DNA from 3 places in the Photobacterium sagamiensis genome. Region 2 is predicted to be linked to each of the others. Evidence: riboswitches for the same ligand, from Rfam matches in the RefSeq annotation. Region 2 holds a riboswitch; each other region holds the start of a gene.
The links. Region 2 has a riboswitch for lysine ahead of lysC (lysine-sensitive aspartokinase 3). Riboswitches for the same ligand answer to the same signal wherever they lie in the genome.
Positions count from the first base shown of each region.

Region 1: it holds a riboswitch for lysine, as region 2 does, so the genes downstream of both, dapA (4-hydroxy-tetrahydrodipicolinate synthase) here and lysC (lysine-sensitive aspartokinase 3) in region 2, are expected to answer to the same signal.
Region 3: it holds a riboswitch for lysine, as region 2 does, so the genes downstream of both, L4D76_RS16370 (Na+/H+ antiporter NhaC family protein) here and lysC (lysine-sensitive aspartokinase 3) in region 2, are expected to answer to the same signal.

Region 1 covers NZ_JAKJSP010000056.1:29,251-34,091, reverse strand. Annotated here, with positions in the region: gene L4D76_RS23025 (DUF1501 domain-containing protein) at 1-238, opposite strand, end outside; gene L4D76_RS23020 (DUF1800 domain-containing protein) at 247-1,608, opposite strand; lysine riboswitch at 1,961-2,131, shown strand; gene dapA (4-hydroxy-tetrahydrodipicolinate synthase) at 2,221-3,147, shown strand; gene L4D76_RS23010 (2,3,4,5-tetrahydropyridine-2,6-dicarboxylate N-succinyltransferase) at 3,132-3,902, shown strand; gene L4D76_RS23005 (PLP-dependent decarboxylase) at 3,902-4,841, shown strand, end outside.
Region 2 covers NZ_JAKJSP010000022.1:139,101-143,941, reverse strand. Annotated here, with positions in the region: gene metH (methionine synthase) at 1-984, shown strand, start outside; gene lysC (lysine-sensitive aspartokinase 3) at 1,039-2,418, opposite strand; lysine riboswitch at 2,534-2,720, opposite strand; gene L4D76_RS11440 (pyridoxal-phosphate-dependent aminotransferase family protein) at 2,969-4,087, shown strand; gene L4D76_RS11435 (PglL family O-oligosaccharyltransferase) at 4,187-4,841, opposite strand, start outside.
Region 3 covers NZ_JAKJSP010000032.1:79,339-84,179, forward strand. Annotated here, with positions in the region: gene L4D76_RS16360 (lytic murein transglycosylase) at 1-762, shown strand, start outside; gene L4D76_RS16365 (H-NS family histone-like protein) at 1,177-1,572, opposite strand; lysine riboswitch at 1,941-2,123, shown strand; gene L4D76_RS16370 (Na+/H+ antiporter NhaC family protein) at 2,222-3,817, shown strand; gene L4D76_RS16375 (thymidine kinase) at 3,996-4,574, shown strand; partial or broken gene L4D76_RS16380 (IS4 family transposase) at 4,636-4,841, opposite strand, start outside.

The DNA of each region.
Region 1 (4,841 bases), on a different contig from region 2:
AGAAATCATCCAATTTGTTGATTTCATCTTCTTTAATTCCAATGTTTTTTCGAATCGGCAAATAATTTTTATCACCATATGGAACCACGACATTCAAACCATCCATCGCACCTCTGAGCGTTATCCATATAATAATATTCGGCGAAGATGTTTTAGCGAATACCGCTTGAGGCATGGCTGAACAGAGTCCAAGAGCAGACAAATATTTTAGAAAATCACGCCTATCAATCGTCATCATTGATCCCCTTAACGATATTGAAATTGAGGGCTTAGCCACAATAATGAAAGCTTAGACGCCACACTCTCAGCTTTATTGGTTGCAACCTCTGTATGTTGATCTAAATAGTCACCATAGAGGGTTGTTCGTACGTCACTAAATAATGACAATGGTTTTTTACCTTCCGATTTTGCATGTTTTACAGCCATAGCAGCAATTACATTTGCAATTTGCCATCGTTGGACTAACGCGGATGGACTGTTGTAATCACGATCATAATCAGACCACCCTGCAGGTGATCCCGCCATGAAAGGCGTTTGCCCAAGCCGATCTAACATATTTCTCATCTGCTTACCTGTTGGCTCCATTCCCACACTTCGTAATACGGCAAAAAACCACTCTTGTGGCGTTCTGAAGCGCACTGGCGTTTCAACCAAACAAGCAGGGTGATTGATGAGAATGTGATAAAGAGGCTTTAACTCACCTTTATGCTTTAGAAAAGCCGAAGATAGTTTCTCAACGAGATCTTGTTGACCATCCCCCGCAAAATGTAGCGCTAATTTTGCCGCAATATAGTTGGCTGTACTCAAATGCAAAGCCAAATCATTAAGGCAAGCTTCACCTTGTTTAATTCCAGCTTGTGGATATGACTTATTAAGTAACGAGATACTTCCCGGCTCATGCATAGAAAAGTTGAATGCAAAACCTGGTTGATTTTCATTGAAACTGACGGTCCAGCCTGTAATCGCTTTTGCTAAACTCGTGACATCTGTTTGCGAATACCCACCATTCACACCCAGTGTATGTAACTCCATTATCTCTCTGGCTAAATTTTCGTTTAATCCTTTGTTACGTTTTTTCCCGACTTTAGAATGCGGGCCGATAGATAAGTTATTGTCGAGAAATATTAACATCGCAGGATGCTTGATAGACCCCATCAGCATATCTTTAAAGTTCCCATTCCAATATTTCCGAACAATATCATTTTCAATGGTTGCCGCGAGCGGTCTAATCTTTCGCTTATCTACCGAGATCGCAAAGTGATTACTCCAAAATTGGATTAAACGCTCTTGGAAGTCTAATGGTGAGTGAAGTGTTTGTAGATTACGAGCATGGATTTGTTCATTATATTGCTGCTTGGAAAACGTATTTTCCTGCTGTTGTATCTTTTGTTTTTCAGCCTGCTTTTTTTTTGATTTTCGCCTTTTCTGCTGAAAATGTCCCATTTCAATAATAATATCATTGGTCGGAGTCAAGCCTGCAAGAGCATCATGTTTATACGGAACCGTTTCAACTTGTGCAGACAATGTATAAGATTGTAGTGAATTAGCTAAGGCCGCACCAAACCCGAATCGTTGTTGAGCTAAAATTATTCTTGAGTAATATTTCATAAATAGTCTAACTCTTATTTTTAATAAGATTATTTATAAGCATATCGTTAACTAGCCACAAATAATGTGAAGCTAACATTAAAAATACTAGCGAAGTATATAATTTGATGGCGGTTAAGGATTCATGCAATCAATAATTACATCAGATAGCTTTTCTATCGTTATCATTCTTCTTCTGATATAGAGCTTGATAGCGTATTTTGATTACCACCAAGAGCCAAAAGCCATTTGATAATTGGGAACGGTCCTCATTATCCATGACAGGCGATGAAAGTTGCTTTGCATAAATATTCACAATATTATTGACACTTATCCACGTTTGATGTTTGAATCAAGCCATCCCATATTTTATGGGATCAGAAGAGGTGCGTTAACCAGGTGATCTGTTCGAGGTATCCAAATACCCTCGACGGCAGATAAGGGGGATTAACGCCGAGGTAAGTTTGCGTTTGGAAGCAAGGCTTATCGGTTTCTGGGGCTGAATCCTCAGGACTGTCACCTATGGTGGAGAGCTTCTGGTGTTTGTGTTTTATCGCCCCACGTGGCTAATTGTCACTGGCGCCTTCGCAAAACCAAGCTCTCTGAACTGATATCAAAAAGTTCGGATGAGAGATGCCTAATCAAAATTCTATTCCCGCTGTCGGGAATGAACGCTTACAACAAACCACATTATGGACGGCGCTCATCACCCCGTTCCACTCCGATGAGTCTATTGACTTTGCGACCCTGATCCAACTAGCCAAAGAGCAAGATGCGGCCGGGAATGGGATCCTGATCCTCGGCAGTACCGGCGAAGCATTAGCAATGACACCGACGGAACAACAGGATGTGATCCGCCATATCTGTGCGCTGGATCTTTCTGTACCGCTCATGGTGGGTGTCGGCGGCTTCCAGCTGCAGCAACAAATGCAGTGGCTGGATTTTTTACAGGATTTTCCTGTCGATGCCCTGCTGATACCGGTTCCGCTTTACGCCAAGCCTGGTGCCGCTAGCCAGTTGAAGTGGTTTAACAGTCTGCTTGATGCCAGCAATTGGCCATGCATGATCTATAACGTACCTTCACGCACCGGTGTCGCCCTTAATGAGCAAACCTTGGGTTCACTCGAAAGTCATCCCAATACATGGGCAGTGAAAGAAGCCAGCGGAAGCATCGAAGCTTTCACCCGTTACCGCAACGCGGCTCCATCGCTACAGTTTTACTGTGGTGATGATGGCCTGCTGGTCGATTTTGTTGCTGCCGGTGCCTGCGGTCTGGTCTCTGTGGCCGCCAACGCCTGGCCTGAAGCCACTGCACACTATGTTCGCCAGAGCCTTAGCCAAACAGTTCCAAGCTTCAAGACCTTATGGCAACAAGCCAGCAACAGCTTATTCTGTGCCGCCAGCCCGATCCCGGTGAAAGCCCTGATGCAACATCAAGGTCGCCTCAATAACGCTGGACTGCGTCCCCCCCTATACATGGAAGAGATGCAAGAGTTAACCCCTGTTTTAAATGCCGATGCGGCAATATACCAATGGATGAAAACATGTCTGAATCAGTAGTAACCCCGGGCTGGAAGCTTTTACTTGATCAACTTGAGCGCGGCGAAATACGCACTGCAAACCAAGACCCAAAAGGTAACTGGCACGCCGATGCCGCTGTGAAACAGGGGATCTTAGCCGCTTTTCCAGCCGGAGAACTGATCAGCTTCGGACCTGAATACCCTGGCGCAGTTGACAAACATAACCTGTATCCACGTCAGTTTACGCCGGAAGAACAGGTTCGTCTGGTACCGGGGGGCTCAGCAGTTCGTCGCGGTGCTTATGTCGCACCGGGTGTTGTGATCATGCCGCCGGCCTACATTAATATCGGCGCTTATGTCGACAGCGGTACGATGGTAGACAGCCATGCTCTGGTCGGCTCTTGTGCCCAGATTGGCAAGAATGTCCACCTCTCTGCAGGTGTGCAGATTGGCGGTGTGCTTGAGCCTGTAGGTCAAACACCCGTGATCATCGAAGATGACGCCTTTATCGGTGCCGGTTGTGTGATCGTTGAAGGGATTGTTGTAAAAAAAGGGGCGGTACTGGCACCGGGTGTAACGCTGTCAGCTGCAGTAGCTGTTTATGATCTGATTAATGAATGCCAGTTGCCAAAAGGCGCACCGATCCCTGAAGGCGCGGTTGTTGTTCCAGGCAGCCGCCCGGCCAGCAGTGAGTGGGGCAAAAAGATGGGCCTGAGCGTACAGTGTCCGGTGATCATCAAATACCGCGATGACAGTAGCGATGCTTCACTGGTTCTGGAAGAGGCGCTTCGTTAATGGCACTGACTGAGCAAGTTCGCAAGGTACTACAACTCGCCAGCAAGCAACAACCTCATTCATTTTATGCCTATGATCTTGACGGTCTGGATCAGCACTTGGCAGGCCTTGAAAGTGCGCCGGCCAAGTTATGGTATGCCGTTAAAGCTAATCCGTTATCGGCCATCATCCAGGCTCTTGATGCCAGAGGCTTTGGCTTTGATGTCGCAAGCCTAGGCGAGTTAAAACAGGTATTGGCACAAGGCGTCGATCCATCACGTATTTTAAATACCGGCCCGGTAAAAACACCGGAGCACCTTGCCGAGTTTGTTGAGCGCGGCGTGCGTATATTTGTACTTGAAAGCCACCAGCAGGCAGATGATCTGGCCAAGATCGCCCGCGAAAAACAAATCCGTATTCAGGTGCTGCTACGGGTACAGCTTCCGTGGGCGAAAGATCCGGAAGAAAAGATGAATGTATTAGGGGGAAGTAACCCTACCCCGTTCGGGCTGACGCCTGAACAGTGGATGCCTGATACTTTCACTTTGCCTGATGAATTTGAGCTGTTGGGTGTGCATTGCTTCCAATGGGGCAATATCCTTTGTGCCGATACTCTGGTGCAAACCTGGCAGGCAGCTATGCCTAAACTTAACGCCCTGCTTGATGCCTGGCAAATACAAGAACCTGTCGTCGACTTAGGCGGCGGGCTTGGTATCCCTTATGCCGGACAACAGCAAGAGCTAGACTGGCAGCGGGTTTGCCAGGGGCTGGAACAGTTAAAATGCAAATTCCAGCTTGGCGAATGCTGGATGGAATTAGGCCGTTATGCGGTTGGCCCCTATGGTTATTACGCAAGTAAGGTTGCCGATATCAAAGATAATCAGGGTGTCCATTTTGCCGTGATTGAAGGCGGAAGCCAGCACCTGCTACGTCCGGCGCTTACAGAGCAAGCTTTCCCGG
Region 2 (4,841 bases):
AAGAAACCACGTACAGCACCGGTGACGCTAGAAGCAGCTCGGGCGAATAAGGTTGTGATTGATTGGGATAGCTATACACCGCCAGTACCGGTTAAACCGGGTGTGCATGTCTTTACGGATTTTCCTGTCTCTACCTTGCGTAAGTATATCGACTGGACGCCATTTTTTATGACCTGGTCATTGAGTGGTAAGTATCCGACTATTCTCAGACATGAAGTGGTTGGTGAAGAGGCTCAGCATTTGTTTGATGATGCCAACCAGCTACTCGATGAGATTGAACGTAGTGGCATGATGACAGCAAACGGGGTATGTGGGCTGTTTCCTGCCAATGCTATTGATGATGATATCGAGGTATACACGGATGAAAGCCGCACTGAAGTGTTGACGGTACTTCGTGGTTTACGCCAGCAAACTAAAAAGCCGAAAGGACCAAATTATTGTTTGTCTGACTATATTGCGCCAAAAGAAAGCGGGAAACCTGACTGGATCGGAACGTTTGCGGTGACTGGTGGTATTGGCGAACACGACATAGCAAAGCAATTTAAAGCTAAAGGCGATGATTACCACGCCATTATGATTCAGGCTGTGGCTGATCGCCTGGCAGAAGCATTTGCGGAGTGCTTGCATGAGACTGTCAGGAAAGAAATTTGGGGCTATGCGCCAGATGAAGCGCTTGCTAACGACGATCTGATCCGTGAAAAATATCAGGGTATTCGTCCGGCTCCGGGGTATCCGGCTTGTCCGGAACACACCGAAAAAGGTGAGATCTGGAAGTTGCTGGATCCAGAAGCGAATACCGGTATGACATTAACAGAGAGTTATGCCATGTGGCCTGGGGCGGCGGTCTCAGGTTGGTATTTCTCGCACCCGGATTCTCGCTTCTTTGCAGTGGCACAGATCCAGGAAGATCAGCGCGATAGTTATGCTGAGCGTAAAGGATGGGATTTAATTGAAGCCGAGAAATGGTTAGGCCCAAATCTCTAATGCGATGATGACAGAAGGCAAAGGCGCTCAGGTGAGCGCCTTTATTTTATTGTGTTATTCAAAGATCTCGCGATGGAGTTCTTTTACAACCGGTTTAGCATCTTGTTCTTTGACTAAGAAGCACAGGTTATGAGGGCTGGCACCGTAGCAAATCATTCTCAGGTTAAAGTCTTCCAGCGTATTGAAAACCTTGGAGACGGAACCTTTCGTATTGCTCATCTGATTGCCAATTAAGGCGACTAAGCAGAGATCCTGCTCGACCTCTACCCGGCATAACTTGGTAAGTTCTTCCAGTGCCCCCGGAGGTAGTTGTGGGGTACCGCCACTAGTATCGGTTTGATCCAGGGTCAATGAAACGCTGACTTCAGAAGTGGTGATCAAATCAACAGAGACTTTATGCTCAGCCAAAATCCTGAACACTTCAGCCAGGAAGCCATAAGCGTGGAACATATTGAGACTGGTTAGTGTCACCATAGTCTGATTACAGCGCAACGCCAAGGCGCGGAACAGAGGAGCAGCACTGACACTTTCCCGAATCCAGGTGCCACCCTGTTCCGGTGCTTTGGATGAGCCGACAAAGACAGGGATCTGTTGACGGATCGCTGGGCGTAAAGTCGACGGGTGCAAGATCTTAGCGCCGAAGTTGGCCATCTCATATGCTTCACTAAAGCTGATCTCTTTGATCGGTTTTGCTTTCGGCGCAATACGAGGATCGGTGGTGTACATACCTGGAATATCAGTCCAGATCTCCAGGGTTGCAGCATCAATCGCCTCTGCCATCAGGGCGGCACTGTAGTCGCTGCCTCCGCGGCCCAAAGTGGTGGTTTTACCTTCGGCATCAGAGCCAATGAAACCTTGTGAGACTACCACGTGATTGGTAAATAGTGGGGTGAGCTCTTGCTGTGATAACTGGCGGATCACTTCGGGGTGTGGAATTGCTCTGCCGAAATGGCTGTCTGTGCGCATGACATCGCGAATATCAAAGCGGACAGCATTGATCCCTTGCTCGATCATGATTTGGGTAAATAGGTGGGTGGAAAGCAGTTCACCATTTGCGACTAGCTGATCGGTTAACTCTGTCGAAGTGTGCAGTGCGGCTTGCTCCGCCAGAGTGGCAACCTGATCCAGTAAGTTGTTGACGGCTTCTAAAATCGGGCTTGGTTGTTGTAACTGGCTGATAACGGATTGATGAATGTCAGTCAGACGCGTCAGTAAGGCAAAGCGATGCTCTGAATCTGTCACACCGTTAGCCAGTTCAACCAGGATGTTGGTTACCCCGGAACAGGCGCTGATTAGCACCAAACGGGTTTGCGGGTTATTTTTGATAATCGTGGTGCTACGGCTCATCGCTGCAAAATCTGCAACGCTGGTACCACCGAATTTGGCCACCGTGAACGGTGGTGAAGTTGCTGAATTATGATTTACAAGGCTCAAGGTAAGTCTCCCGGTAACAATAAAAATATAATGAGGAAAAGGGAATTTACTCGGATAAATATTCCCAATATCTAATTGTCAGGAGAGCAGGCAGGCGAGACATACGAATAGCGCGACAACCAGAAGCTCTCCACCTTTTACTCATCAAAAATAAAAGGTGACAGCCAGAAGGATTCAACCTTCGAAGCCGATATTGCTGGTTCCCTGTCCAGCAATACCTCGGCGTTATTCCCCCTCTCTACACTGCTTCGGGGTGGGGCCCCGCAGCCTAGATACCTGGATAACGCTCCTCTTCTGTCTTTACCTGATGGCATACTTTCCATCAGGATGAACAAAACTTGTCCTTCATTGAATAGGATTTGTTGTTAGGTTGTCAATCTTTCTGTGGTTATTTATGCAAAATAAATGCAATTGATTGATAATAGTTTTCAACGAGACTTGCGACTTAGGGGAATTCCTTTAATACTCTGTAGCTGCATTAGTGTAATTATTCCCCCAACATATAATAAAACAGGGAATTGCTGACCTCTTACCTCAAGGAGAAACAATAATGACAATTGGGAGTTTTTATCCGCCGCAACGTACCCTTATGGGTCCCGGCCCATCAGATATTTATCCGCAAGTTTTACAAGCATTGAGCCGTCCGACAGTGGGTCATCTTGATCCCGTATTTATTGGCATGATGGATGAGTTGAAGCAACTGCTGCAATACGCATTTCAAACGGAGAACACCTTTACTATCGCCGTTTCCGCGCCAGGTAGTGCCGGGATGGAGGCATGCTTCGTTAATCTGGTTGAACCGGGTGATAAAGTCATTGTTTGTCGTAATGGTGTTTTTGGCGATCGTATGCGTGAAAATGTGGAGCGCTGTGGTGGTCAGGCTGTGCTGGTGGATAATAACTGGGGTGAGCCCGTCGCTCCGGTACTGGTCGAGCAGGCACTCGTTGCGCATCCGGACGCGAAAATTTTAGCTTTTGTTCATGCAGAAACGTCAACCGGTGCGTTAAGTGATGCTGAGACCCTAGCGCAGTTGGCGCGTCAGCACGATTGTCTGACGATTGTTGATGCCGTCACTTCCTTGGGGGGCGTTCCTCTGCGGGTGGATGAATGGCAACTGGATGCGGTGTACTCGGGAAGCCAGAAGTGCCTGTCTTGTGTACCGGGCCTATCGCCACTGACGTTTTCCCAGCGGGCCATAGATAAAATTCAGAGCCGCACTACACCAGTACAGAGTTGGTTCCTGGATCAAAGCTTAGTGCTGGGTTACTGGAGCGGGGAAGGGAAACGCAGCTATCACCATACCGCGCCGGTCAATAGTTTGTATGCGCTGCATGAAGCTTTGGTGTTGTTACAAAATGAAGGGCTGGAAAATGCATGGCAGCGACATAAAGATTTGCACCTTGAGTTACGTGAAGGGTTAGAAAAACTCGGGATTGAGTTTGTTGTAGATGAAGCCTCTCGTTTGCCACAACTTAATGCGGTATATATTCCCGAAGGGGTGGATGATGCGTTAGTGCGTCAGACCTTGCTTGAACGTTATAACCTGGAGATCGGCGCCGGTTTAGGTGCGTTAGCGGGCAAAACCTGGCGGATTGGTCTGATGGGGTATTCGGCAAGAAGTGAGAATGTTGCCTTATGCCTAAAAGCATTGGAAACGACGCTGAAATAATGAAAGGTTGAATTTCTGCCTGAATTCAATAAAAACGGCTACGCAGGTAGCCGTTTTTTATTGAATGCTGTTATGTCACAAGCTCAATTGTTACAGCCCTTACTTACCAGCCAGTAATGCCGCTGAAAGCTGGCTGCCCTGCGGCGCAGGTTTACTCTGTATCGCCGGTAATACCGACGAGATGGTGAAGTCATTGCCGGGGAACAAAAATTCAGCCTCTTGCTGGATCTGTCTGGCCTGCTCCTGTTGATCCAGCAGTTGATAGGCTGCGATCAAATTATGATATAGCGCCGGACGTGGCCAGCTGACCGCTTTCTGAGTTGCCCAGTGGATATATTCTTCAATTAAGTTCTCATTATGACTCGCGGCACCTAACTGCAACTGAGTGAGATGCAAATCCCAGTCAAAACGATTCTGCCACGCCCATGGGTTGTTCACCTGCATCAGGTAATCAACATTCACCGGCCGCGTAGTTTCGAATTTGGTCAGTAACCTGCCAGAATATAAGGTCGTTAACATAAAGCTGGTGACAAGAATTGGCATTAGCAGGGCACAGAATTTTACCGAGAGTACATAGCGCGCATGGTACTTATGGTATTTCGCCGTCAGGTTATCGACCCAGTAAATCAAGATGATAAAGGTTACCCAGTGCACCAGCGAATGGTAAAAGGGGTACTCCAGCTGGGTATGTAGTGTAATGGGCAAAAACAGGCCGACTAACGCCAGTTGTGTCCCGTTTCTGGCCTTGCGGATC
Region 3 (4,841 bases), on a different contig from region 2:
AAAAAGCTGACGTTGGATGAATATATCCCACGCGCGGTACCTGATTGGAAAGTAAAGCAGGCTAATCGTTTATACCAGGAGCATAAACCGACGCTGGATAGGATTGGACGTGAATATGGTGTTCAGCCAAGGTTCATTGTCGCGTTATGGGGGGTTGAAAGCAACTTTGGCCGCTTGATGGGAAATTACAATGTGATCGAAGCGCTTTCTACTCTGGCTTATGAAGGGCGTCGTGAAACATTTTTTCGCAAGCAAGTCATGGCGGCATTAACGATTCTGGATGACGGTCATATTGCGCCACAAGAGATGAAAGGTTCATGGGCAGGTGCGATGGGGCAACCCCAGTTTATGCCGACATCTTTTCTTGCCTATGCTGTCGATGGAAATAATGACGGACGTATTGATATCTGGCAGAGCGAAGAGGATGTTTTTGCCTCAGCGGCAAATTATCTGAAGATGTCGGGCTGGAATGATGAATATACCTGGGGAAGACAGGTTAAATTCCCGGCAGGAATAAGCGCATCATTTAAAGGTGTCGAAAAGGAAAAAGCGAGACCTTTAGATGAATGGCAGAAGCTAGGAGTCAGGAAAATAAATGGACAAGCCCTACCAAAGGTTAATATTGACGCATGGCTTATTCAACCTGATGATCAACGAGGGCGTGCATATCTGATTTATGGTAATTATCAAACCCTATTAAGCTGGAATCGTTCGCATTATTTTGCTTTAGCGGTGAGTCATCTCGCAGACCGAATTCGATAACCTTTGATTTTTTGATTTTAAAAAGAGATAGAGCCAGGCATTAATACCTGGCTCTTTTTCGTTGTGTCTGATCGTTTGTCAGCATGTTACCGTTTCTTCTTCATGAGATTTGTTGATGTAAAATTTTCTTTAATTTCAATATCATACGGTTGAGCTGATGAGTAGGAGTAGCCGTGTACGGATAAAATGTTTTTTATCTTGCTAAAAGCTTGTCAGCTCATTTCGCGGGGTTTTTAATGGCTATTATTAACATCATCAATGAGTATTGAGATTATTTGTGGCTGCGTGAATTGTCTGAGTGACAGGTGATTAACCCTAAAGTAGTAGTAGATAGTTATTAAATGAAAATGCTTTTACTGAATATAGAAAGCCCGGCGTGATAGCCGGGCTTTTATTCAACTGGTATACAGCCTATTAGATTTCGAAATCATCAATAGATTGACCGGCATCTAACGCTTTCTTCAATGAACTTGGTGTACGGCCTTGGCCTGTCCACGTTTTTTCTTCACCGTTTTCGTCGATGAATTTATATTTTGCTGGACGTGAAGCACGCTTAGCTTTTGGTGCTTTAGCTAGGCTAGAAAGTAATTCTTCTGGGTCGATACCATCAGCCAGAAGCATTTCACGGTAATGATCCAGCTTTTCGTTACGCTCATTTTCTTTAGCGATATCTTCCGCTTCAGATTCTTCACGTTCAGTAACGACTGTTTGTAGTTTTTCCAGAGCTTCTTGTAGTTGCTCAAGTGTATATTCGCGAGAAAGTGCGCGAAGGCTGCGAAGGTTTAATAGCGCTTTCATTACATCAGACATTTTTATTTCCTGTTAATTTCAAACTTGCCACATTAATAATAGCAGTCAAAAAGCAATATTTATCAATAATAATACTTTTATAGCGTCAGTGCCAAACAATTTATTTGTTTAATAATTAAATAATGTTCGTTTGTCGAATGAATTCTCAATTATGAAAAAATGTAATCACATTTTGGTTTGGAAATATCAACCAAAATGTGATTCATCGCTATATATAAATGTCCGCCATTTCATAATAATCGTATTCAAATTTGGATTTTGTGGTTAAAAACTCACCACTTCGGCAATATTATTCACTATTTGTGTGAAATCTTTCACTTTAAGTTGTTGCAAAAGAGTCGACATTCCGTAGAATGAACCATTCCTTGACTAAGGGTAGAGGCGCATTGTCTATAAGTAGCAAGCTGTAGGGTGATTCCGATGATAGTTTGCGAAAGGAGCCAATGCCGAAGTTAGAAAGGTTTATCAAGCCTTCTTGCTGGGGTTGTCACCAAATAGGGGCAACACTGCCATAGTATAAATTACATTAACTATGGAGCGCTACTGTGGGGTCGGGAGAGGTTTATCTTCTTTCCTTATACTCATCTAATCACGGTTATTCCCGTGTTCAGCAGTAGATCTCCGACCAATATCGGTTGTAGTAGAGATCATGAATATTGTAGATTTTTCCCATTCTTCCATTTCGCTTTTACCGCCTTTAGTGGCATTAGTATTGGCTGTCCTTACACGTAAAGTATTGGTTTCTTTAGGTGTTGGTGTCGTATTAGGCGCACTGTTATTAACCGATTTCTCTGCAGGGGCCACCGCAGATTACTTGTTAACAACAGTCAAAAGCGTATTCATCGAAGATGGTGCCATTAATAGCTGGAACATGAGTATCGTGGTATTCCTGGTTTTACTGGGAATGATGACGGCATTACTGACCTTATCGGGTGGTACACGCGCATTTGCCGAATGGGCACAAACCAAGATTAAAACTAAACGTGGTGCGAAGCTCCTGGCTGCATTTTTAGGTGTTTTCATTTTCGTTGATGACTATTTTAATAGCCTGGCGGTAGGTTCGATTTCTCGCCCGGTCACTGACCGCTTCTATGTTTCACGCGCTAAACTGGCTTATATTCTGGATTCAACGGCTGCACCTATGTGTGTATTAATGCCGGCATCCAGCTGGGGCGCTTATATCATTACCGTTATTGGTGGCATTCTGGTGTCACATGGTGTGACTGAATATTCAGCATTAAGTGCATTCTTGCAGCTGGCACCAATGAATTTCTATGCCGTATTTGCTCTGCTGATGGTTTTTGCTGTTGCTTGGTTCCAAATCGATGTTGGCGCCATGAAAAAGCATGAAGTAGAGGCAAGTCATGGTTATGGGTTCGATGAAGGTGATGATAACAGTCAGGCTAAAGATCTGAATGATGAGCTGGAAATCGAAGAAAGTGAGCATGGCCGTGTTGCTGATCTGGTTATGCCGATTGTGATTCTGATCCTCTCCACTTTCTTCTTTATGATTTATACGGGTTATCAGGCTCTGGAAGCGGATGGTATTGCGTTCAATATTCTGGGTGCTTTTGAAAATACCGATGTGGGTAAATCGCTATGTTACGGTGGTTTCTTTGGTTTGGTGTCGGCGCTTATTCCTGTCTTGCGTCAGAAAATCCCGATGGCTGAGGTCGTGAAAACATTGTGGATCGGTGCTAAATCGATGTTTGGTGCCATTCTGATCCTGTTGTTCGCCTGGAGTATCGGTAGCGTAATCGGCGATATGGCGACCGGAAAGTATTTGTCTACGCTGGTACAAGGCAATATTGACCCAACGATGCTACCCGTTATCCTGTTCTTGCTATCAGGTATTATGGCGTTCTCAACAGGAACTTCTTGGGGTACTTTTGGTATTATGTTACCGATTGCAGGTGATTTATCTGCCGCGACAGAGATTGCTTTGCTATTGCCGATGTTAAGTGCGGTTCTGGCAGGTTCGGTTTTCGGTGACCATTGTTCTCCGATTTCTGATACCACAATACTGTCTTCAACCGGTGCTCGTTGTCACCATATTGATCATGTATCGACTCAGCTACCTTACGCGCTTTCGGTCGCTTTGGTGTCGGCCATTGGTTTCTTGGTGCTGGGCATGACGGGTTCACTGGCAGTGTCATTTATGGCCGCAACCATCACATTTATTGTGGTTTGTGTAATGCTATCGTGGCTCTCTCGCCGCCCAATAGGTGCTACTGCAAACGTATAACAGATCCATAATCTGCGATGAAGCCTGCGATGTTTTCGCAGGCTTTTTTTTATCTTGCCAAGTGATTTTGAGTTAAAAGCGATGCATCTGCATTCCTTATTTTCTATGCGGGATCTCCTTTCATTTCCGTGCTAATTTCTGTAGCATTTCGGCAGTTTTTCAGTCTTTGGGGAGCCTCATGGCCCAGATGTATTTCTACTACTCAGCAATGAATGCGGGTAAATCGACGACATTATTACAATCATCTTTTAATTATCGCGAACGCGGTATGTTACCGGTGATCTTCACCGCGGCGATTGATAACCGATTTGGTCAGGGCAAGGTCAGCTCTCGGATCGGTTTACAAGAAGATGCGGAGTTATATACTCGCGAAGATGATCTCTGGGAAAAACTGCAAGCCTTGCACCGTGAATCCAAAATTGACTGCGTATTGATTGATGAGTGCCAGTTCCTGACAAAAGATCAGGTTTACCAGTTAACCGAAGTCGTCGATAAACTGCATGTGCCGGTATTATGTTACGGTCTTCGTAGTGATTTCCGTGGTGAGCTATTTGAAGGTAGCCGATATTTGCTTTCATGGGCCGATAAGCTGGTCGAGCTTAAGACGATTTGTCATTGTGGCCGTAAAGCAAATATGGTGATCCGTCAGGACGAGTCTGGTCAGGCCATTGCTGATGGTGATCAAGTTGAAATTGGCGGTAATGACCGTTATGTTTCCGTTTGTCGTAAACACTATAAAGAAGCATTGGGTCGTTAGAACAGGTTTCGGCTCAGGAAACAGGTTTGAATAAAAAAAGGAAGCGTAAGCTTAATGCCGTTCACTTAACGTGAGCGGCATTGTTTTTTCTAACGGGATATCGGTTTTTTGAGCACTTCAATACTCTAGGGTAACTTCGTTCTCTTCTAGCAGGTAAAATAAACTGCTTCGCGATCTCTTCTAGTACCATTACTTGTTTCGGTATGTTCCCTGGTGTCACAAATGGCAACTGCGTTAACTCATGAACAATATGCAATGCCGCCCCAT